Regions from separate parts of the Bradyrhizobium sp. LB14.3 genome, predicted to be linked through region 2. Evidence: predicted binding sites of a transcription regulator. Region 2 holds the regulator's gene; each other region holds the start of a gene.
What was found. The regulator LexA, encoded in region 2, represses DNA repair genes until DNA is damaged. The targets are predictions, from matches to a motif close to TGTTCNNNNTGTGTTCNG.
Positions count from the first base shown of each region.

Region 1: the regulator LexA is predicted to act here: its motif matches at 4,024-4,041, upstream of ABIB00_RS32710 (putative DNA modification/repair radical SAM protein).
Region 3: the regulator LexA is predicted to act here: its motif matches at 3,609-3,626, upstream of ABIB00_RS31610 (ribonuclease T2 family protein).
Region 4: the regulator LexA is predicted to act here: its motif matches at 2,167-2,184, upstream of ABIB00_RS10990 (ATP-dependent Clp protease adaptor ClpS).

Region 1 covers NZ_JBEPQT010000029.1:5,852-10,975, reverse strand. The annotation lists gene ABIB00_RS32720 (inorganic phosphate transporter) at 1-1,169, opposite strand, end outside; gene ABIB00_RS32715 (UdgX family uracil-DNA binding protein) at 1,266-2,708, opposite strand; gene ABIB00_RS32710 (putative DNA modification/repair radical SAM protein) at 2,708-3,943, opposite strand; gene ABIB00_RS32705 (ImuA family protein) at 4,176-5,003, shown strand; gene ABIB00_RS32700 (Y-family DNA polymerase) at 4,900-5,124, shown strand, end outside.
Region 2 covers NZ_JBEPQT010000018.1:130,560-135,683, reverse strand. The annotation lists gene ABIB00_RS27635 (ComEC/Rec2 family competence protein) at 1-838, shown strand, start outside; gene ABIB00_RS27630 (hypothetical protein) at 977-1,411, opposite strand; gene lexA (transcriptional repressor LexA) at 1,801-2,502, opposite strand; gene ABIB00_RS27620 (molybdopterin molybdotransferase MoeA) at 2,679-3,890, opposite strand; gene ABIB00_RS27615 (hypothetical protein) at 4,116-4,307, opposite strand; gene ABIB00_RS27610 (HAD family hydrolase) at 4,479-5,105, opposite strand; gene ABIB00_RS27605 (alpha-hydroxy acid oxidase) at 5,119-5,124, opposite strand, start outside.
Region 3 covers NZ_JBEPQT010000026.1:32,151-37,274, forward strand. The annotation lists gene ABIB00_RS31585 (response regulator) at 1-600, shown strand, start outside; gene ABIB00_RS31590 (ATP-binding protein) at 625-2,013, shown strand; gene ABIB00_RS31595 (DUF3617 domain-containing protein) at 2,034-2,564, opposite strand; gene ABIB00_RS31600 (hypothetical protein) at 2,610-2,903, opposite strand; gene ABIB00_RS31605 (hypothetical protein) at 3,085-3,549, shown strand; gene ABIB00_RS31610 (ribonuclease T2 family protein) at 3,672-4,364, shown strand; gene ABIB00_RS31615 (23S rRNA (adenine(2030)-N(6))-methyltransferase RlmJ) at 4,417-5,124, shown strand, end outside.
Region 4 covers NZ_JBEPQT010000004.1:181,986-187,109, reverse strand. The annotation lists gene ABIB00_RS11000 (HlyD family secretion protein) at 1-545, shown strand, start outside; gene ABIB00_RS10995 (DHA2 family efflux MFS transporter permease subunit) at 493-2,106, shown strand; gene ABIB00_RS10990 (ATP-dependent Clp protease adaptor ClpS) at 2,215-3,921, shown strand; gene ABIB00_RS10985 (tannase/feruloyl esterase family alpha/beta hydrolase) at 3,955-5,124, opposite strand, start outside.

The DNA of each region.
Region 1 (5,124 bases), on a different contig from region 2:
TCCGAGGTCAGGTACATGTCGTTGCGGGTGTTGCCGACGACTTCCGCCGGCACCTTGTTCAGCGAGCCGTATGTCGCAACCTGGTCGCCGACATCCTTCACCAGCACTGACAGCGAAGGGTAGGTGCCTTCGCTGATGTGATGCGAGGTGACGTACTGCGTCACCGCAGGCCGGGGGTCGCCGATGATCGCATGACCGGCGCCCTTGGCCGCAACCACCTTGGAGGCGGCATCCGAGACCTTCGCGAACTGGGCGACCTGCGATTCCGGCAATGCGCGGTTGAGCGCATAGGCGGTCGGCACGGTGCCGATCAGGATCAGCATGATCAGGCCCATGCCCTTCTGTCCGTCGTTCGAACCATGGGCGAAGCTGACGCCGGTGCAGGTCAGGATCAGCAGGCCGCGAATCCAGATCGGCGGGGCTTTGTTGCCCTCAGGGGCGGCATAGAGCGCCGGGTTCTTGATGATCACTTTGAGTAGCAGCAGCAGGCTTGCGGCGCAGACGAAGCCGACCAGCGGCGACAGCAGGAGCGCATAGCCGATCTCCGTGGCCTTGCCCCAGTCCACGCCCGAGGTGCCGTCGCGGCCGCGCATCAGCGCGTTCGCCACGCCGACGCCGATGATCGACCCGATCAGCGTGTGCGAGGAGGAGGCCGGCAGGCCGAAATACCAGGTACCGAGGTTCCAAAGGATCGCGGCGATCAGCAGCGCGAACACCATCGCGAAACCGGCGCTCGAGCCGACCTGGAGGATCAGCTCCACCGGCAGCAGCGAGACGATGCCGAACGCGACAGCTCCGGTCGACGTCAGCACGCCGAGGAAGTTGAACAGGCCGGACCACATCACTGCGAATTCCGCCGGCAGCGAGTGGGTGTAGATCACGGTCGCAACCGCGTTGGCGGTGTCGTGGAAACCGTTGACGAATTCGAAGCCGAGCGCGATCAGGAGCGCAACGATAAGCAGGATATAGGGCAGGTAGCTCGTGACCCTGGTACCGGTCGCATCGACATCGGAATAGATGCTGTAGGCCACGTAGAGCAGGCCCACGGCCAAGATGCCGAAGAACAGGATCATCGTCAGCGGATTGAAGCCCTTGTCGAGATTTGGCCGCGAGGCCGGCTGGATCGGCGCGGGATCGGCTACCGCGTGGTCGAATGCAACATCGGTCATGTCTGGACGCCCCTTAGCTCTGTAAGGGCTATTGTCCCCGATGGATTTGAAGGCTGGATGACAACCAGGGCTTGAAAGCCGCTTTCCCGCCTGTATCTAGGCGGCGCGCGCCGCTTTCTTCTGCAGACTGGCGGCGATTTTCAGATCTTCGACAAAGCGCTGATATTCCAGCACTTTGGCTTCCGGATCGGGCAACCGCAGCAGATAGGACGGGTGCACCGTCACCAGGGCCTTGTGACCGTCGGGAAGGTCGATCAGCCGGCCGCGGGTCTTGCCGATCGGGGTGATCTTGCCGAACACGCTCTGCGCGGCAGTCGCGCCCATCGCGACGATGAGATCGGGCTGGATTACGGAGACTTCCCGCTCATACCACTGCCGGCAGGCCTTTATCTCCGGCGTATTCGGCTTCTGATGCAGGCGGATTTTGCCGCGCGGCACGAATTTGAAGTGTTTCACCGCGTTGGTGACATAGACCTTCTTGCGGTCGACGCCGGCTTCCGCCAGTGCCCGGTCCAGCATCTGGCCGGCCGGACCAACGAAGGGATGGCCGGCGAGATCTTCCTTGTCGCCGGGTTGCTCGCCGACCAGCATGATATTGGCGGACTTCGGGCCTTCGCCGAATACGGTCTGCGTCGCGTCCTTGTAGAGCGGGCAGGCGCGGCAATGCGCAGCCTCCTCGCGGAGCGCTTCGAGATCGTCGGTGGCGGACTTACGTTTCATCGGAGCCTCCGGTCGCTTCTGAGGCTTGTGTGGATCGGTTGCGGCATTGGCGATCATGGCGCCGGTCATGCGTTCGGCGTCCTCGATCAGAGGCTTAATGATCGAAGCCTCGGGCAGGTTCCTCCAGTATTTCTTCGGCATCTCGGCCTGCATCGCCTTCACCTTGAGGCGGGCCGGATTGAAGATGCTGGCGTAGTAACGCCGCCAGGTTTCCTCCAGCCGATCTTCGCCCGGCGCCTCGCGCTTGCTGACGCCAGACGTGAACGAGAGCGCGTGGCCGTCCCAATGTGCGCAGAGATCCGGCGTCAGGATCGACCATGGCATGTCGGCAAAACGTTTGGCGAAGAACGGCGCGGCGAGCTCGACGATATGATGCTCCGGCTCGAACCAGGCGACGTAGTGTGCTTCGCGTTCCCGGCCGATCTCACGAAAGCGCACGAAGGCGTGCATCTTGTGCTCGTCGCGATAGACCGCCTTTGCCATGGCCGTGACTTGCGCGACATCTGCATCGGTCGCGACCTCGATGAGGTCGTGATTGCCCTTCAGCCGAAACAGCAGGCGATAGAGGATCGAAAAACGCTCGCCGTCGCGATGCAGGATCGCGGCCTTGGCGAGTTCTACGAATTTTGCTGACACGTTGAAGGTGCCATTGCCGGCCTCCGGCAGCCGAGACGGCGAGGGCGGCGCGAACAGCTCCGCTTCGCCGCCCTGCACGGCCCAGGTGATATCGGCCGGCTTCACCTGATGAAGCACGAGCGCACGCGCGGCTTTGCGCCAGCCGTCGAAATCGGTTTCGGTGTCGAGGGTGATGTACTGCATCAGAAGCCAAACCCCAGTTGCGTTGCCTTCGGCTTGAACCGTTCGATCAGCCGTGCCTCGTCGAGGCGATGCGGCGTGGGCCGGTGATCGCTGAGGACGATGAACGGCAGCGCCTTGTTGCGGGGCACATGCAGCCGTGCGAGATCGGAGACGCGGATGGTGGTCGTGCGCCGCGTCGCGATGATGCGCTCGACCGTCTTGGTGCCGAAGCCCGGCACGCGCAACAATTCCTCGCGGCTGGCGCGGTTGACGTCGAGCGGGAAGCGGTCGCGGTGGCGCAGCGCCCAGGCGAGTTTTGGATCGATGTCGAGCGGCAGCATCGCGCTGTCGTCGACGATCTCGCCGACATCGAAGCCGTAGAACCGCATCAGCCAGTCGGCCTGGTAGAGTCGGTGCTCGCGCAGCAAGGGCGGCGCGCGCAGAGGCAGCGCGCGGCTGGCGTCGGGGATCGGGCTGAACGCGGAATAGTAGATGCGCCTCAGCCTGTATGAGCCGTAGAGATTGGCGCTGGTGTGGAGAATTGTGTGGTCGGAGGCCGCGTCGGCGCCGACGATCATCTGCGTGCTTTGGCCTGCCGGCGCGAAGCGCTGCGGCCTGGCTTTCGTTTTCGCGCTACGGTTTTCCTCGGCCTCGTCCAGCTTCAGCCGCAGCCGGCCCATGGTGCGGCGGATCGCGCGCACGTCTTTCTCGGGCGCGAATTGCTGCAGGCTCGCCTCTTCCGGCATCTCGATGTTGATGGAAAGACGATCGGCATATTTGCCGGCCTCGGCAATCAATGCATCGTCGGCCTCCGGGATTGTTTTGAGATGGATGTAGCCGCGGAAGTGATGCTGCTCGCGCAGTTTTCGCGCGACGCTCACCACTTGCTCCATGGTGTAGTCGGGGCTGCGGATGATGCCGGAGGAGAGAAACAGCCCCTCGATGTAATTGCGCCGGTAGAAGTCGAGCGTCAGCTTGACCACCTGGTCGACGGTGAAGCGGGCGCGCGGCACGTTGGAGGAGGCGCGGTTGACGCAATAGAGGCAATCGTAATTGCAAGCGTTGGTCAGCAGCACCTTGAGCAGCGAGATGCAGCGGCCGTCCGGGGCGTAGGAATGGCAGATGCCCATGCCGGGCGCGGTCGAGCCCATGCCCTTGCCGTCGCTGGAATCCCGCCTTTCGGTGCCGCTGGAGGCGCAGGACGCGTCGTACTTGGCGGCGTCTGCCAGAATCTCCAGTTTGCGTTGCACGTCCATGTGTGAATCCCTTTGATTCTGCTCATGAATCCCGAAGAGTCCCAATTCGATTGACTCCTGGGGCGCCGTTAGCTTTATATTAGAACATACCATGAACAATTGAGCCAGCCGTTGGTTCTCTTTTGAGAGCACCGGCAATCATCCCTGAAGGAGCGGCGAGCATGCAGAGCGCGATCAGCAAAAGTGGTCGCCGGTTTTGCGTCCGATCGCGCTCTTCTTTTTAAGAGGGCGCATGATCTTGTCGCCAAACCGCTCACACTTTGGCGGATCATGCGCCACCGCACGAACAAGCGCGCTTGCGACCTTGCGCGGCCAGATCGAGCGCATCGAGACGGCGGAGGTCGTGCATCAGCGCGATCGCGTCGCGCTTGGTCACGGCGCGGCCGACGGCGCGTTGAAGGGCGGGCTCGCGCGCGCGGCGATCCACGAGGTGTTTTGCGAAGGACGTCAGGGCGCGGCCGCGACGGGCTTTGTCACGGGACTTGCGGGGCGCGTGACGGCGCGCAAACCGCTGCTATGGGTGCGGCAGGATTTTTCAGACATTGAAACCGGCGCGCTGTCGATGAGCGGGCTCGCCGAGATCGGTCTCGATCCGCGCCGCATGGTGATGGTGCGCGCCGCCGATGTGGAGAGCGCGCTGCGCACCTCGGCCGATGGGCTCGCCTGCGATGCGCTGGGTGCGGTCGTGCTCGAGCTCTGGGGCGAAACCAGGCAGTTCGATCTCGTGGCGAGCCGCAAGCTGACGCTGGCCGCGCAATCTTCAGGCGTAACTGGCCTGTTGCTGCGGATGGCCGCGCAACCTTTGCCATCGACCGCGGAGACACGATGGATGCTGCGCGCGGCGCATTCGCCGCCGGGGTCGGTGTGGAGTGCCTGGGGCGCGCCGCGCTTCGATGCCGAGCTCCTGCGCAATCGTCATGGCCCGTGCGGCCGGTGGATCATGGAATGGAAATGTGATGAGTGCCAGTTCTCTGAACCGCCGGCGTATCCTCAGCCTGTGGCTGCCGCGCCTGCCCATCGACCGGATCCAGCGGTTCTTTGGCAACGCCGGACTGCATAAGAATAACGAGCCCAGCATCGTCGTTGCCAAGGACAACAGCGCGCTGGTGATCCATGCGCTGGACGAGGCCGCCGAGCGCCTCGGTCTGTATATCGGCCAGCCCTTGGCCAATGCCCGGGCG
Region 2 (5,124 bases):
TGCGATGCCGGTGGTCTCGGCGCTGGTGATGCCGGCGGGGCTGCTCGGGCTGCTTGCGGCTCCCTTCGGGCTCGATAGCGTGTTCTGGTGGCTGATGGGGATCGGCATCGACTGGATGGTCGTGGTCTCGCGCTGGGTCGCGGCATTGCCGGGCGCGATCGGCCGCATCCCGGCTTTCGGCATCGCGCCGCTGATCGCGGCGAGCCTGGGGATCATCGTGCTGGGCCTGTTGCGCACGCCGCTGCGCTGGTCCGGCGTACTGGTGCTGCTGGTCGCGATTCTCTGGGGGCTGTCGGTGCGGCAGCCCGACATCCTGATTGCCGGGGATGGCCAGAGCGTCGCGGTGCGGGGCAAGGACGGACATCTTCACCTGATCAAGACGAGCAAGGATAGCTTTTTGCTCAAGGAGTGGTTGGCTGCCGACGCCGATCCGCGCGATGCCGCCAGCACCTCGCTGGCGGCCGGCGTGTCTTGCGATGAATCCGGCTGCGTGACGCCGCTCGCCGATGGGCGGCTGGTCGCGCTGGCACTGCGCATCGACGCGCTGGCGGACGATTGCAACCGCGCCGCGCTGGTGGTGACGGCACGTCCCGCGCCGCCCGATTGCGCCGCGATGGTGGTCGATCGACGGCGGCTCGCGAGCCAGAGCGCGCTGGCGCTGACGCAGCGTGGTGACGGCTTTGCAGTTCAGGCGGTGAGGGAAAGAGGCACGAGCCGTCCCTGGTTGCCGGCCGGCGCAGGCGAAGGTGATTTCGACGGCAGTCTTGCGCCGAAAAAGATCCCGCCACGCAGCAAGGACGCAACGCCGGCGGAAATCGATTTGCAAGCCGACGATTAATTGGATCGTGCGGAGAGATGCAGTGGGCTGGTGCATCCGATCGGATTCGCTGGACGCAAACCACACCACCTCGCCGGCCACGGCCGGCGATTGCAAATCAATCCTGGCCTCCGATCCCGTGGCCGGAGGGCGACCGTGTCAGCCGATCGGCAGGCGCGTGATGGTCGGCTGCCTGTCGGCCATGATCTGCGGCTTGTGCTCGCGCTCGCCGGCCGGCAGCGTCACCGGCAGTTGCAGCACGGTCGCGCGCTGTCCTTCGACAAGCTGGGTCACCAGCACGTATTTGCCGTCGGGGAATTCGATCGCGTCATGATGGCGGTCGGGAATGTGCGGATCGATCTTGCCGAACTTGCCGACACGGGAATTGATCGTGCGTGTCCAGATCCAGCGATTATCGTAGCGGATGTTGTCGGCGAAGGCGAGCTCCGTTCCCGGCAGCAGGCAGACGGCCACAGTCGGATCGGCTGCGGACGCAAAACCACGCGTCGAGGTGCCGCGGAAGGTTGTCGTGACGACCGTCTCGCCGACTTCGGCGGGGCGCGACGCGATGGCATGCAGGCTGTAGTCACACATCGGGTGCTCCTCATGCTGGGATAGCAACCGGCGTCTCTTATCGAGGCGCAGGCCCCTATCAGAGTGGAAACACACAAGCCTCTGCTTGGTTATGGGCAAATCTGCGGCTGGTTTCCGCACGCCGCGATCACATTATCTTTCCCGAATCGGCGAGGAACAAAGCCTGCTCCTGGGCATTTCGGTCGCGCACGTCAGCGGCCGGAGATGCCCTTGCGCATGACGTCTCCTCAAACCGGAACGCCGCGAAGCCTCTGGGATGCTTGGTGCGGCGTGTCGAGGATGGGCCGCCGGAGAAGCGGCCGGATAATCTGTGCAGAACCAGGATGACTATCCAGCCGGAGCGGGCAATCCGTCCACTCCAATTGGTATTGCGTGACTGCCGTACGGGCTCAGTACTTTCGGTACAGCCCGATCAGCTTGCCCTGAATTTTTACCCGGTTCGGCGGCAGGATGCGCACCTCATAGGCGCCGTTGGCGGGCTCGAGCGCGATCGATGCGCCGCGGCGGCGGAAGCGCTTGAGGGTTGCTTCCTCGTCGTCGATCAGCGCCACCACGATGTCGCCGGTATCGGCGCTCTCGTTGCGCTGGATCAGCGCCATGTCGCCGTCGAGGATGCCGGCCTCGACCATGGAATCGCCGCGCACTTCGAGCGCGTAGTGCTCGCCCGAGCCAAGCATGTCAGGCGGTACGCTGATAGTGTGGCTACGGGTCTGCAACGCCTCGATCGGTGTGCCGGCCGCAATCCGGCCCATCACCGGCACCGCGACCGGACGTTCACCATCGTCCGCGGGCAGGCTGGAGCTCGCACGTACCTTGCCGAGATTGCCCTCAATGACGCTCGGCGTGAAGCCGCGGCGGCTGCCGGCGGCGGCCTGGAGCTCGGGCAATTTGATGACCTCGATCGCACGGGCGCGGTTGGGCAGGCGTCGGATGAAGCCGCGCTCCTCGAGCGCCGTGATCAGGCGATGGATGCCCGACTTCGAGCGCAGGTCGAGCGCATCCTTCATCTCGTCGAAGGAGGGCGGCACGCCGCTTTCCTTCAGACGTTCATTGATGAACCGCAGAAGCTCGTATTGTTTGCGCGTTAACATCTCGACCAAAGTCTCCCGGTTGATGTCGTTCGATTCCGAGACGCTGAATTCAGCAATAAGCTGCTACACGCTCGAAACAAATCATGAACGGACACTATATGTTCGATATGTGTTCCGCAACTGCTTAATTTACCGTGAACAGAGCGAAGTTCGCGGAACATGCGTTGTCGGGGCGCTCACACGGGGAGCCGCAACACCTCGCAAGGTGTGCCTGCTTCGGCTTTCGGCGCGAACGGTGCGCGCACGAGAAGTACCTGTGCCGCAGCGAGATTCGCAAGCAGCGAAGAGTCCTGATGGTTGACGGGAAGGGCAACGCGCGTGCCGTCGTCGCGCTCCTCCAGATGCGCGCGCAGATAGTCTTCCCGCTGGTCGTTGGCGCCGACGTCGCGGCCGAGCACGGCGCGCTCGCGGCGATGGTGAATCACTGAACGGCCCGAGAGAGCGCGAATCAGCGGCACCAAGAACAGGAAAGCGCAGACGTAGGACGACACGGGATTGCCCGGCAGGCCGATCACCTCCATCGCGCCGAGCCGCCCGTGCATCATCGGCTTGCCCGGCCGCATCGCGATCTTCCAGAACGCCATCGTTATGCCTTCGTCCCTCAGCGCCTGCTGGACCAGATCGTGGTCGCCGACCGATGCGCCGCCGGTCGTGATCAGGATGTCGGCTCCGCTCTCGCGGGCGCGTCGAATGCCGACGGTGGTGGCCTCCAGCGTGTCGGTGGCAATACCGAGGTCGATGGTCTCGGCGCCCTCGCTGCGAGCGAGAGCGTGCAGGGCGTAGCCGTTGGAATAGACGATCTGGCCGTGACCGGGCGTGGTGCCCGGCATCACCAGCTCGTCGCCGGTGGCGAGGATCGCGACCTTCGGACGTCGGCAAACGGAGAGGTGCGGGTGATTCATCCCGGCCGCAAGCGCGAGGTCGCGCTCGGTGAGACGGCTTCCCTTGCGCAGGAGCACGTCGCCGTCGCGGAAATCGACACCGGCGGGCCGGATGTGCCGTCCGGCGATCGCGGCTTCCTTGATCGTGATGCGCTTGCCGTCGGCGACCGTGTCCTCCTGGATCACGACGGCGTCGGCGCCGTAGGGAACGACGCCGCCGGTGAAGATCCGCACGGCCTCGCCGGCGCCGACTGTTCCCGCGAACGGCCGACCTGCCGCGACCTCGCCGATGACGGTGAGCTTCGAATCGATCGTCGCGGCATCGGCCGCACGCACCGCGTAGCCATCCATCGCCGACATCGCCTGTGGCGGCTGCGTGCGCCGGGCCGCGGCGTCGCGCGCGAGCACGCGATGGTAGGCTTCGTCGATGGCAACCATCTCTTCGGGCAGCGGCTCTGCACCCGCCAGCACCGCGGCAAGCGCGTCAGAAACCGGCATCAAGGCCACGGCGAAAACTCCTGCTCGGCACGTTCGGGCGAATGTTCCGCAAGTCTTCTAGCGGAGCGCGGGCGCAGAGGCAAAAACAGCTGAGCGGGGACAGTCATCCCGCTGCTTCACATTGTTCTGGAAGGCAAGATCAAGCCCGTCGCGGCATGATCCGAGGAACGAGACAGATCGGCAGGAGAGTGACCATGGCAGGGACGAGATGACGACCGCCCCGGCCAGCACCGATCAGGTCGCTGTCTGCTCGGGACTTACGTCGGGCGCCTTCGGCCCCTGATCCTTGTCGGGAAGCGGATCGGCCTGGGATTTCAGGTCGGCGGCCTTGCTCACGAGCTTGGCGGAAAGGGCCGAGTCTGAGGTTGTCCTGGCGAATTCAAGAAGAAGAGAGGCCTGCTTGGTGAGGTAGGTCTTGCCCAACACGATGATGCATCCGTCCGTAGAAGTCCCAACGGACTCAAGAGTCCGGAGGGTGGCATTCCGTTCCCGGAACTCTGTCTAAAAATGCACAAAGTGTTTTGGTTCCTCGTCCCCGGGGTGAAATTGTTCCGGATCGGCAGGTCGGCTTGCCTGGCAATGTGCTGGGGCGGGCGGTCAAATCCCCAGCGCCTTGAGGGCGATCCCGACGTCACGCGGCGAGATCACATGCACCGCCGTCATGCCGCGCGCCCGCGCGCCTTTGATGTTCTCGGCAAGATCGTCGAAGAACACGATACGCTCGGCGGGCACGCCGATCGCAGCAATGACGTGGTCGAAGGCCTCCGCATTCGGTTTGCGCAGGCCGATGCTGGACGACAAATACAGCTCGCGGAAATGGCGGAGGACGTCGGCATATTCCTTCGAGAAATAGTCCACGTGCGGCCGGTTGGTATTGGAGAAGACGTAGAGCGGCATCTGCTTCGCTGCCCGCGGCAACAGCTCGGCGATATCAGGCATTTCGCCGGTGAAGATCGCGTTCCAGCCTTCCAGGAACTGCGCGTCCGAAATGCCGATTCCGAGCGAATCTCGCAACGAGGCGAAATAGTCCTCGTCACTGAGCTTGCCCACCTCGTGCAGCCGATAGGCTTCGCTGTCCCGCACGTAGCGCGCGACGATGGCATCGGGCTCGCAGCCAGCATGTCCCGCCCAGCAGGCGATCGCCTTGGAGAAATCGATATCGAGCACCACGCGGCCGAGATCGAACAGAAGCGCATCCGCGCTGCCGGGAGAGAGCGATGTCATAGCGTCCTTTCACTCAGTA
Region 3 (5,124 bases), on a different contig from region 2:
TATCGCGTTTCGACCGCCGGCAGCGCCAGCGACGCGCGCGCGAAGCTCATGGGCCTGCACTTCGACCTCTTGATCCTGGACGTCATGATGCCCGGCGAGACCGGCTTCGATCTCGCCCGTTTCATCCGGACCTCCTCCTCGGTGCCGATCGTGATGCTGACGGCGCGGCATGAAGCCGAAGCCCGCATCGAGGGCCTGCAGATCGGCGCCGACGACTACGTCGCAAAGCCGTTCGAGCCGCGCGAGCTCGCGTTGCGCATCAACAACATCCTCAAGCGCGCCGCGCCGCCGCCGCAGGCCGCAGCGGTCGAGAAGATCGCGTTCGGTCCCTACGTCTACCATCTCGACCGCGGCGAGTTGCGCCAGGGCGAAGACGTCATCCACCTCACCGACCGGGAGCGCGAGATGCTGCGGATCCTGTCGGAGACGCCCGGCGAGACCGTGCCGCGCAGCGCGCTGACCGGCAATGGCAGCGTCAACGAGCGTGCCGTCGACGTGCAGATCAACCGCCTGCGGCGCAAGATCGAGACCGATCCCGCCAATCCGCTGTTCCTCCAGGCGGTGCGCGGTATCGGCTACCGGCTGGTCGCCTCGCCTTGAGTTTTGTGAAGTGAAGCGCCCCCTATGAGCACGATCGATACCGGCCTGACGCTTTTGAAGAGCGCCGCCGGCCGCGTCTCCGCCGTCAATGGCTGGATGGGCAACGCATTCAAGGGCTGGATGCCGACCGGCCTCTATGCCCGCGCGCTGCTGATCATGATCGTGCCGATGGTGATCCTGCAGTCGGTCGTCGCCTTCGTGTTCATGGAGCGGCACTGGAACACGGTGACGCGGCGCCTATCGGCGGCGGTGGTGCAGGACATCGCCGCGCTGATCGACGTCTACAAGGGCTATCCGCAAGACAAGGACCGCGACCAGATCCGCCGCATCGCGCAGCAGCGCCTCGGCCTCGTCGTCGATTTCCTCCCGGCCGGCGACATGCCGCCGCCCGGACCAAAGCCGTTCTTCTCGCTGCTCGACCAGACGCTGTCGGTGCAGCTCGGCCGCCAGATCGGGCGCTCGTTCTGGATCGACACCGTCGGCCGCTCCAACCTCGTCGAGATCCGGATCCAGCTCGACGATGCCGTGATGCGCGTGTTCGCGCAGCGCAGCGCCGCTTATGCCTCGAACTCGGAGATTTTCCTGTTCTGGATGGTGGGAACGTCCTCGATCCTGCTGATCGTCGCGGTGCTGTTCCTGCGCAACCAGATCAAGCCGATCCTGCGTCTTGCGGACGCCGCCGAAAGCTTCGGCAAGGGCCGCGAGGCGCCGAACTTCAGGCCGCGCGGCGCGCGCGAGGTGCGGCGCGCGTCGGTCGCCTTCCTCGAAATGAAATCGCGCATCGAGCGCACGATGGAGCAGCGCACCGCGATGCTCGCCGGCGTCAGTCACGATCTGCGCACGATCCTGACGCGGTTCAAGCTCGAACTGGCGCTGATCGGCGACAGCCCCGAAATGGAGGGCATGCGCAAGGACGTCGACGAGATGTCGATGATGCTGGAAGATTACCTCGCGTTTGCCCGTGGCGATTCCGGCGAGCAGTCGCAGCCAACCGACATGGCGCAGGCGCTCGAGGAGCTGCGCAGCGACGCCGAACGCCACGGCCACACCGCGACCGTCGCGTTCAACGGGCTGCCCGTGGTCACGGTGAAGCCGGCCTCGTTCAAGCGCTGCCTCGCCAACCTCGTCACCAACGCCGCCCGCTACGGCAAAAGCATCGGCATCACCGGCCAGCGCGATCACCGTTATTTGACCGTGACGGTCGACGACGACGGGCCGGGCATTCCCGCCCATCTGCGCGAAGAGGTGTTCAAGCCGTTCCTGCGGCTGGACAACGCACGCAACCAGGACGAAGGCGGCACCGGCCTAGGCCTCGCGATCGCACGCGACATCGCCCGCTCGCATGGCGGCGACATCACGCTCGGCGATAGCCCGATGGGTGGATTAAGGGCGAGCGTGCGGATACCGGTGTAACGGATGTAGCCGCAATAGCCCTATTTCGGCAGCAACGCCTTCAGCTTGTCGATGTCACGCACGTTCATCTTGAAGCCGCCCGGCATCACGATGTCGCCGGGCTTCTGCTCGGGCTTGCAGGCTCCGAGCCACTTGGCTTCGAGTGTCATCGTGGAATCGCGCCCCGCGGCGCCGGCGGCGCCACCTCGTGCGTGCGACGAGGTCTTCACCGTGTAGGCCGAATTGAAATCGCCCGTGATCTCGGCATGCGAGGTCGTGCTGATGCCCGCGACACTGCACTCGGAATCGCTGACATAGCCGGTCGCGGTCTTCTTGATGTCCTGCTTGGCGCAGATCTGCTTGGCCATCGGGGAGACGTTGTTGTTCATCTCCTTGTCGACGGTCTCGTCGGTGCAGTGCTGCATGGTCATTTCGGGCACGGACGTACCGGTCCTGAGCATCTTCAATTCCCAGAGACCGGCTTTGCGCATCGGCAGATCGTCGGCGCTGGCGACGCCGGCCGACAAGACGAGGCAAAGGGCCGAGCCGAGCAAAGCGAGTTTGCGCGTCATGTGAGAAGCTCCCGGCTGAGAGATTGCTGGCGTTACGAAAACGCCTCAGTAGAGCGTGCGGATCGGCTTGTCGGCAGCGCCATAGGGCACCCAGCGGCATGAGAACGAGATGTAGCCGCCCTCATAGGCCTGCACCCCCAGGAATTTCGCGACCTTTCCGTAGCGCGCGCAATGATCGACCGCGACCTGCCGCGCATCGACCTGGGTTGCCATCGAATAGGCGATGATGCCGCCGGTGTCGTTGCCCTTGAACGGAGGCACCGGAAGGATATCGGCGCGCGCCGACTGGCTCGCCATCATACCCAAGGCAAGTAGGCCCGCGGCCGCAATGATTCGCATTCCCGTCACTCCGATTGGTTGGCGGCAGTTTACGGTGCCGGGGCGGCGGTGGAAAGAACGGAAGGCCGGTTGCTGCGACCTTGTGGTCAACTCGTCGGCGAGTGTTGCCGCGCTGCACTTGACCCCGCGCGGCCTTCACGGCACCGTCCGTCCCTCGCAGATCATGCTGTCTGGATTGCCCATGCGCGCCTCGACCTCCCTGAAATCGCTCCGCTTTGCCGCCGTGCTCGGCCTCCTGTTCGGGGCGCTGTCGCTCGGTGAGGCCAGGGCCGCCAATCCGCTGGAGCTGAATTTCTGGCTGAGCGGGCCGCGCTATGACGGCAACGTCTCCGAATGCGACAGGGCGCTGCCGACGATCGCTTCCCAGTTCTTGGAGAAGGAAAGCTCGTTCTGGAATTCCTCGTTGAAGATCACCGGCTTCGCCGCGGTTCGCGAGACCGCGTTCCGGCCCTGGGCACCCGATAACATTCCGCGCCGCTTTTGCAGCGGCGAGGCCATGCTCACGGACGGCAAGATGCGCAAGGTGCACTTCTCGATCATCGAGGATGGCGGCTTCGCCAGCTTCGGCCAGGGCGTCGAATGGTGCGTGGTCGGGCTCGACCGCAACTGGGCCTACAACCCGTCCTGCCGCGCCGCCAAGCCTTAAGCAGCCCAGCCTCAGTCCAAGAAGCTCTGATTCGGTCGGCTGAACGGCCATCTGAATTTTGTTCTTGAAATGTTCCTGCCGCCTGCTAGGCTTGTTGCACAGTCTAGTTGAGGGGCGCCGCCATGTTTCATTCCAGATTGCATTCGTTCTCCCGCCTGATGATCTCGCTGACGCTTGCGGCCGGACTGGCTGCGCTAGCCGGCGGCGCGAAGGCCGAGGACAAGCGGCAGAACGCGCCCGGCGAATTCGATTTTTATGTGCTGTCGCTGTCGTGGTCGCCCTCCTTCTGCGAGGAAGCGGCGGAGCGCGGCGGCCGCTCGCAGATCCAGTGCAGCGGACGGCCCTATTCTTTCGTGGTGCATGGTCTGTGGCCGCAATATGAGAACGGTTTTCCGGAATATTGCCAGCGGCCGTCGCCGCGGCTGAATCGCAGCATCGTCTCCTCGATGCTCGATCTGATGCCGGCGCCGGGGCTGATTTTCAACGAGTGGGACAAGCACGGCACCTGCTCGGGGCTCGCCGACCGCAGCTATTTCGAAACGATCCGAAAGGCGCGCGCCGCGATCAAGATTCCGGCCGAATATCTCGATCTATCGCAGGCCAAGACCGTGGCGCCGGCGGAGGTGGAGGAGGCCTTCATCAAGGCCAATCCGGGCCTCGGCAACGCCGCCGTCTCGATCACGTGCAACCGGACGCGGCTGTCCGAAGTCCGCATCTGCCTCAGCAAGGATCTGCAATTCCGCGCCTGCGAGGAGATCGACCGCCGCGCCTGCCGCCGCGACCAGGTGACGATGCCGCCGATCAGGGGTGGGTAGCCCAGGCGTCGTGCCTCTTTGCTCAAGCCGTCACGTGGCGTAGTGCTCTTGCATGAATTACCGCCACGCCTTTCACGCCGGAAGCTTCGCTGACGTCATCAAGCACATCGTGCTGGCGCGCATCGTCACCTATCTCCAGGACAAGCCGGGCGCCTTCCGCGTCATCGACACCCATGCAGGCGCCGGCCTCTACGATCTCGAGAGCGACGAGGCCCGCCGCGGCGGCGAGTGGCTGACGGGCATCGCCCGGCTGATGCAGGCGCGTTTCTCGAACGACACCATCGCGCTGACCAAGCCCTATCTCGATATCGTCCGCGCCTACAATCCGAAGGGCGAGCTCAAGGCTTATCCGGGCTCGCCGCTGATCGCGCGCGCCCTGATGCGGCCGCAGGACCGCCTCGTCGCCTGCGAACTCGAGCCGAAGGCGCGGAAAGCGCTGATCGGCGTGCTGCGCCACGACGAGCAGGCCCGCGTGGTCGATCTCGACGGCTGGATGGCGCTGCCGGCTTTCGTGCCGCCGAAGGAACGGCGCGGGCTCGTGCTGATCGACCCCCCGTTCGAGGCAAAGGACGAGTTCGACAAGCTGGGCGAGGCCTTCTCGGCCGCTTTCGCGAAATGGCCGACCGGTATCTATGTAATCTGGTATCCCGCCAAGAGCCGGCGCGCCACCGACGCGCTGGTGCAATCAGTGGCGCGCCTCGCAGCCGCAGCAAAGCCGCCGGGAAATTGCCTGCGCCTCGAATTCAGTGTGTCGCCGCAA
Region 4 (5,124 bases), on a different contig from region 2:
AGCGCCAGGCCGAGCTCAATCTCGGCTACACCACGATCGTCTCGCCTATTGAAGGCGTGGTCGGCAATCGCAGCTTGCGCGTCGGCCAATACGTGCAGGCCGGAACGCAATTGATGTCGATCGTGCCGGCCGAGGGCACATATGTCGTCGCCAACTTCAAGGAGACGCAGCTCACCAACGTGAAATCCGGACAGGCCGTCGATATCGAGATCGACATGTTCCCGGGCCACGTCGTGCACGGTCACGTCGATTCCATCGCACCCGCAAGCGGCCAGGAGTTCGCGCTGCTGCCGCCCGACAACGCCACCGGCAACTTCACCAAGGTGGTGCAGCGTATCCCCGTCAAGATCGCGCTCGACGCCCGGCACGGGCCCGCAATTGCGCTCCGGCCCGGCATGTCCGTGATCCCGACCATCGCAACACGTTCGACCGCGCCGACCGCCAATGCGGCCGCCGCGCCCAAAGCGAAGCTCGTCTCCGGAGGGTCGTGCCATGTCAAACAGCCTCTCACTTTCGACGCAAGCAACACCGGCCGCGACGTCTGATCGCCCGGTCGCCGATCCCAACCGTGCGAGTGCCGCGACCTGGATCGCCGTGCTTGCCGCCATGATCGGCTCGTTCATGGCGATCCTGAACATCCAGATCACCAACGCCTCGCTGCTCAACATCGAGGGCGGCATCGGCACCGGCGCCGACAACGGCTCCTGGATCTCGACGTCTTATCTGATCGGCGAGATCATCGTGATCCCGCTGACCGACTATCTGAGCCGCGTGTTCTCGTTCCGCCGCTACATGCTGGCGAGCGCGGTACTGTTTGCGGCGTTCTCCGTCGCCTGTGCCTTCACCCACGATCTGCCGTCGATGATCGCGATGCGCGGCTTGCAGGGCTTTGCCGGCGGCGTGCTGATCCCGATGGCGTTCACGCTGGTGCTGACCAAGCTGCCGAAGCCGCAGCAGCCCGTCGGGCTCGCGATCTTCGCGCTGTCGGTCACCTTTGCGCCGGCGATCGGTCCGACCATCGGCGGCTATTTCACGGAAAACTACGGCTGGCGCACCATCTTCTTCGTCAACGTGATCCCGACCGCTGTCATGGTGAGCGCGCTCTATCTGACGCTGGAGCGGCAGAAGATGCAGCTCGGCCTTCTGAAGGATGGTGACTGGGCCGGCATCGTCACCATGGCGATCGGTCTGTCGGCGCTGCAAGCCGTGCTCGAGGAAGGCAACAAGGACGACTGGTTTTCCTCACCCTTCATCATCAAGCTGGCGGTGATCGCGGCCGTCAGCCTCACGCTGTTCATCACGATCGAGCTCACGATCGAGAAGCCGCTGATCCGGTTGCGCCTGCTGACCCAACGCAATTTTGGCTTCGGTACCGTTGCCATGACCATGGTTGGCTTCGCGTTGTTCGGCTCGGTCTACATGCTGCCCGCCTATCTCGGCCAGGCGCAGGGCTACAATGCCGAGCAGATCGGCAATGTGCTGGCATGGACCGGCCTGCCCCAACTCGTGCTGATCCCGCTGATCCCGAAACTGATGCGGCGCTTCGACACGCGTTATATCGCGATCACCGGGCTTCTGATCTTCGCCTACAGCTGCTTCATGAACACGGCGATGTCCCCGGACTATGCCGGCGACCAGCTCTGGATCCCGAACATCGTGCGCGCCGTGGGACAAGCCATGGTGCTGACGCCGCTGACCTCGGTCTTGACCGGCGGCATCGCACCGCAGGACGCGGCAGCGGCCTCCGGCATCAGTAACATGTTCCGCAACCTGGGCGGCGCGATCGGCACGGCGACGCTCGCCACCATCATCACCAAACGCGAGCAATTCCACTCCAACATCATCGGCCAGTCGGTCTCGCTCGGCCGCGAGGAAGTCCGCACCCGGATCGCGCAGATGACCGAGTATTTCATGGCGCACGGCGTCCCCGATCCGAACGCCGCGCGCGAGCAGGCCATTATCGCACTCGGCAAGACCGTGAAGCGCCAGGCGCTGGTGATGGGTTATTCCGACACGTTTGCCGTGATCGGCGTGGTGCTGGTGCTCGCCGCGATTGCGGTGCTGCTGACGCGGCGCGTGAAGGCGGCTGGCGGGCCAGCGCATTAGGACCTCGCCCATCACTCGAAATTTGTCGCAGCTATCAGGCTTGACGGCCGCTTCTTTTTATGTTCCCTTTTCGTTCTTATCTATTTTAAGTTGTGTAAGAGGCATTTAATGAACGAGATTGTGCCGATTCAACTCGTCCTGCATAACGACGGAGACGTTCCGCGCGAGTTTTTCGTCGACCTGTTGCGCCGTATCTTTGGCAAGTCGGAGGACGAGGCAGCCTCCGTCATGGCCAGCATCGAGAAGCACGCGACCGCTGTCTGTGGTCCTTACCCACCATCCGTTGCGGACGCACTACTGGAGTCTGCCCGTCGGCGCATCGCCTTCGCCGGCCATCCTCTCCTGATTACGAGCGAAACGGCGAAGCCGTGCTGCGGGCTTTGCGACCAGCCTACCGCAAAATCGGAAGTTCATTTGACGAACCGCACAGTCTGGCTGTGCGCCGAGTGCGTGCTCGCTGCAGTAGCCGAATCCCAAGAACTACCCGAGGAAGAGTTCAACTATGCGTTCGGTGTCTTGAATTGGCATTTCTCCGACATCTCGCGTAGCCAGCTCGTAACCACGGTCCGCCAGTTTCCCGGCCACATGCGAGCAGACGTCCAGACTGCCATCGACCGCCTATTCGCCTCGCCGATCCGGTTGCTAGGCATCGCCGAGAATCGTCACGAAACGGTATCCATGGCCCGACTGATGCAGAACGATAGTTTCGCGGTGGCGATTGCACCACTTCAGTACAACGACGTGGACATTGGCGAGCAGACACCGGCCAAGTGCCTCGACAATGGTCTCTGGCTTTGCTCTGCATCCGGCCTTCGCTACGCGATGCTGCTGACCGTTCATCGGGAATATGGCCGCGAGACCGGCGTGCGGATCGAAATCATGGTGCCGGCCGGGGTCGCGGGAGCAGCACTTGTCCAACAATGCTTCACCGCACTGGAGGACGCAGTGCAGGCCGCGCGCACCTATCGTGGCAAAATTTTATCGCTCGATGTCGATTCCGACTATCGCGGCCGTTCTCGCGGAATCACAGTGCACAGACTTCCCTCGGTCGGGCGTGACGAGGTGATCCTGCCCGAGCAGACGTTGCGACTACTCGATCGCAACGTATTGAACTTCGTAGGGACGCGAGACATGCTGCGCCACCTCGGGCAATCGACCCGCAAGGGCATTTTGCTCTACGGACCGCCCGGCACCGGCAAAACACACACCATTCGCTATCTTGCGACCCATCTGCCCGGACATACGACGCTAATCATCACGGCCGAGCAGATCGGCCTGCTCGGCGCCTATATGAATCTTGCCCGCCTCTTGCAGCCCGCCATGGTGGTTATCGAAGACGTCGACCTGATCGCACGGCAACGCGAGAGCATGAGCGGCTGCGAGGAACCGCTGCTCAATCGGCTCCTCAACGAAATGGACGGTTTGAAGCAGGACGCCGACATCCTGTTCGTGCTGATCACCAACCGTCCCCAGCAGCTTGAGAGCGCTCTCGCCGGTCGTCCCGGCCGCATCGATCAGGCCATCGAAGTGCCGCTCCCCGATGAGACCGGCCGCGGCAAGCTGGTCCGTCTCTATGGCAGAGGACTGCCGCTCGACGACGCGGTTGTCGCCGAGGCGGCCCGGCGCAGCGCGGGTACAAGTTGCGCTTTTATCAAGGAGTTGATGCGACGGCTGGCGCAGGCGAGCCTCGCGCGCGATGGCGGTAACTCCGTCATTTCCGCCGATATCGACGAGGCTCTGGACGACATGTTGTTTTCCGGCGGGCGGCTGAATGCACAGTTGCTGGGAGGCGCACAGGCGATGGCGGCGGGATGAGACCGCCGCAACCGCGGTCGGCGTCCCCGGACCTCACGGCGCGCAGGTGAAGCTTGCCGCCTCCGTCACCGAGCCGCTCTTGTAGTGCGGCCAGGCCGGCCAGCGGCACAGCGGCAGCGCGCGAAGCGTCGCAAACGATGGTGCTTCGACCTTCTGCTCGGCGACTTCGAGGTCGCCGGGCGCCTTGTCCTTCTCGACCCAGTCGACCAGCGCGCTCAGCATGTCGACATTGGCCGGCGCGCCGGAGCCGACATGGTCGACCCCGGGCGCGGTGTAGAGCCGCGCGAATTCGGCCGTCTCGGCCTTGCCGAGCTTGCGTTCGACGCTCTCGAAATAACGGATGCCGGCATAGGGGCTCTGCGCATAGTCGGCCATGTGCTCGAGCATGATCAGCCGGCCGCCGCGGCTGCGAAAGCGGCTGAGATCGGGATCGGTGGAATCCATCAGGCTGGAGACCTCGAGCAACCGCGCCTTGTGCTGTTCGGGCTTATACGTCGTCACGTCGAGCTTGGGATCGCGCGCGAACACATATTGAATCCCGCCGGCGCCGTAGATCCAGGCGATGCCGTTATTGGCCGCAGGCGGTTGCGCGGGCGGTGCCGTGCCGAGCCACCACGCGACCCAGCCGCCAGTCGGGCCAACCGCGGGCGTGTCCTCACCCGACACGCCCCAGCCCGGATAATCGTCGAGGCCGTTGGCCAGCGCGAACGGGAATTTGTAGGTCGTATGCAGCGTGTCGACCGCCTTGATCTGCGCGTCGGTGAGGCACTGGTCGCCCGTCTTGCCGCTGGTGCAGCGCAGGGTCTCGACCTTGAACGCCGCCTTGCAGGCGACGGGGTCCTGCACCAGCGCGTCATCGGAGCCGTCGGCCTTGTCGCAAGCGGCCCGCACGGCGTCGCCCACGAGCTTCACCTGCTTCGGATTGATCCAGCCGTCGCCCATGGTCGCGAGACCCGAACGGGTGCCGGCATGCTGCAGCCCGACCCAATTGATGACGGGCACGCGGGCAAAAATGCCGTCGAAGTCGTCGGGATAGCGCTGCGCCATCGTCAGGCCTTCGCGGCCGCCTTCGGACGAACCCATAAAGTATATCTTCTCAGGCCTTTTGCCGTAGGCGCGCTCCATCAGCGCCACGGCCACGTCCCGCACCTTCTTGTAAGCGCGGTGCGCAAAATTCTCGAAGGCTTCGTCGTTGAGCGCAAA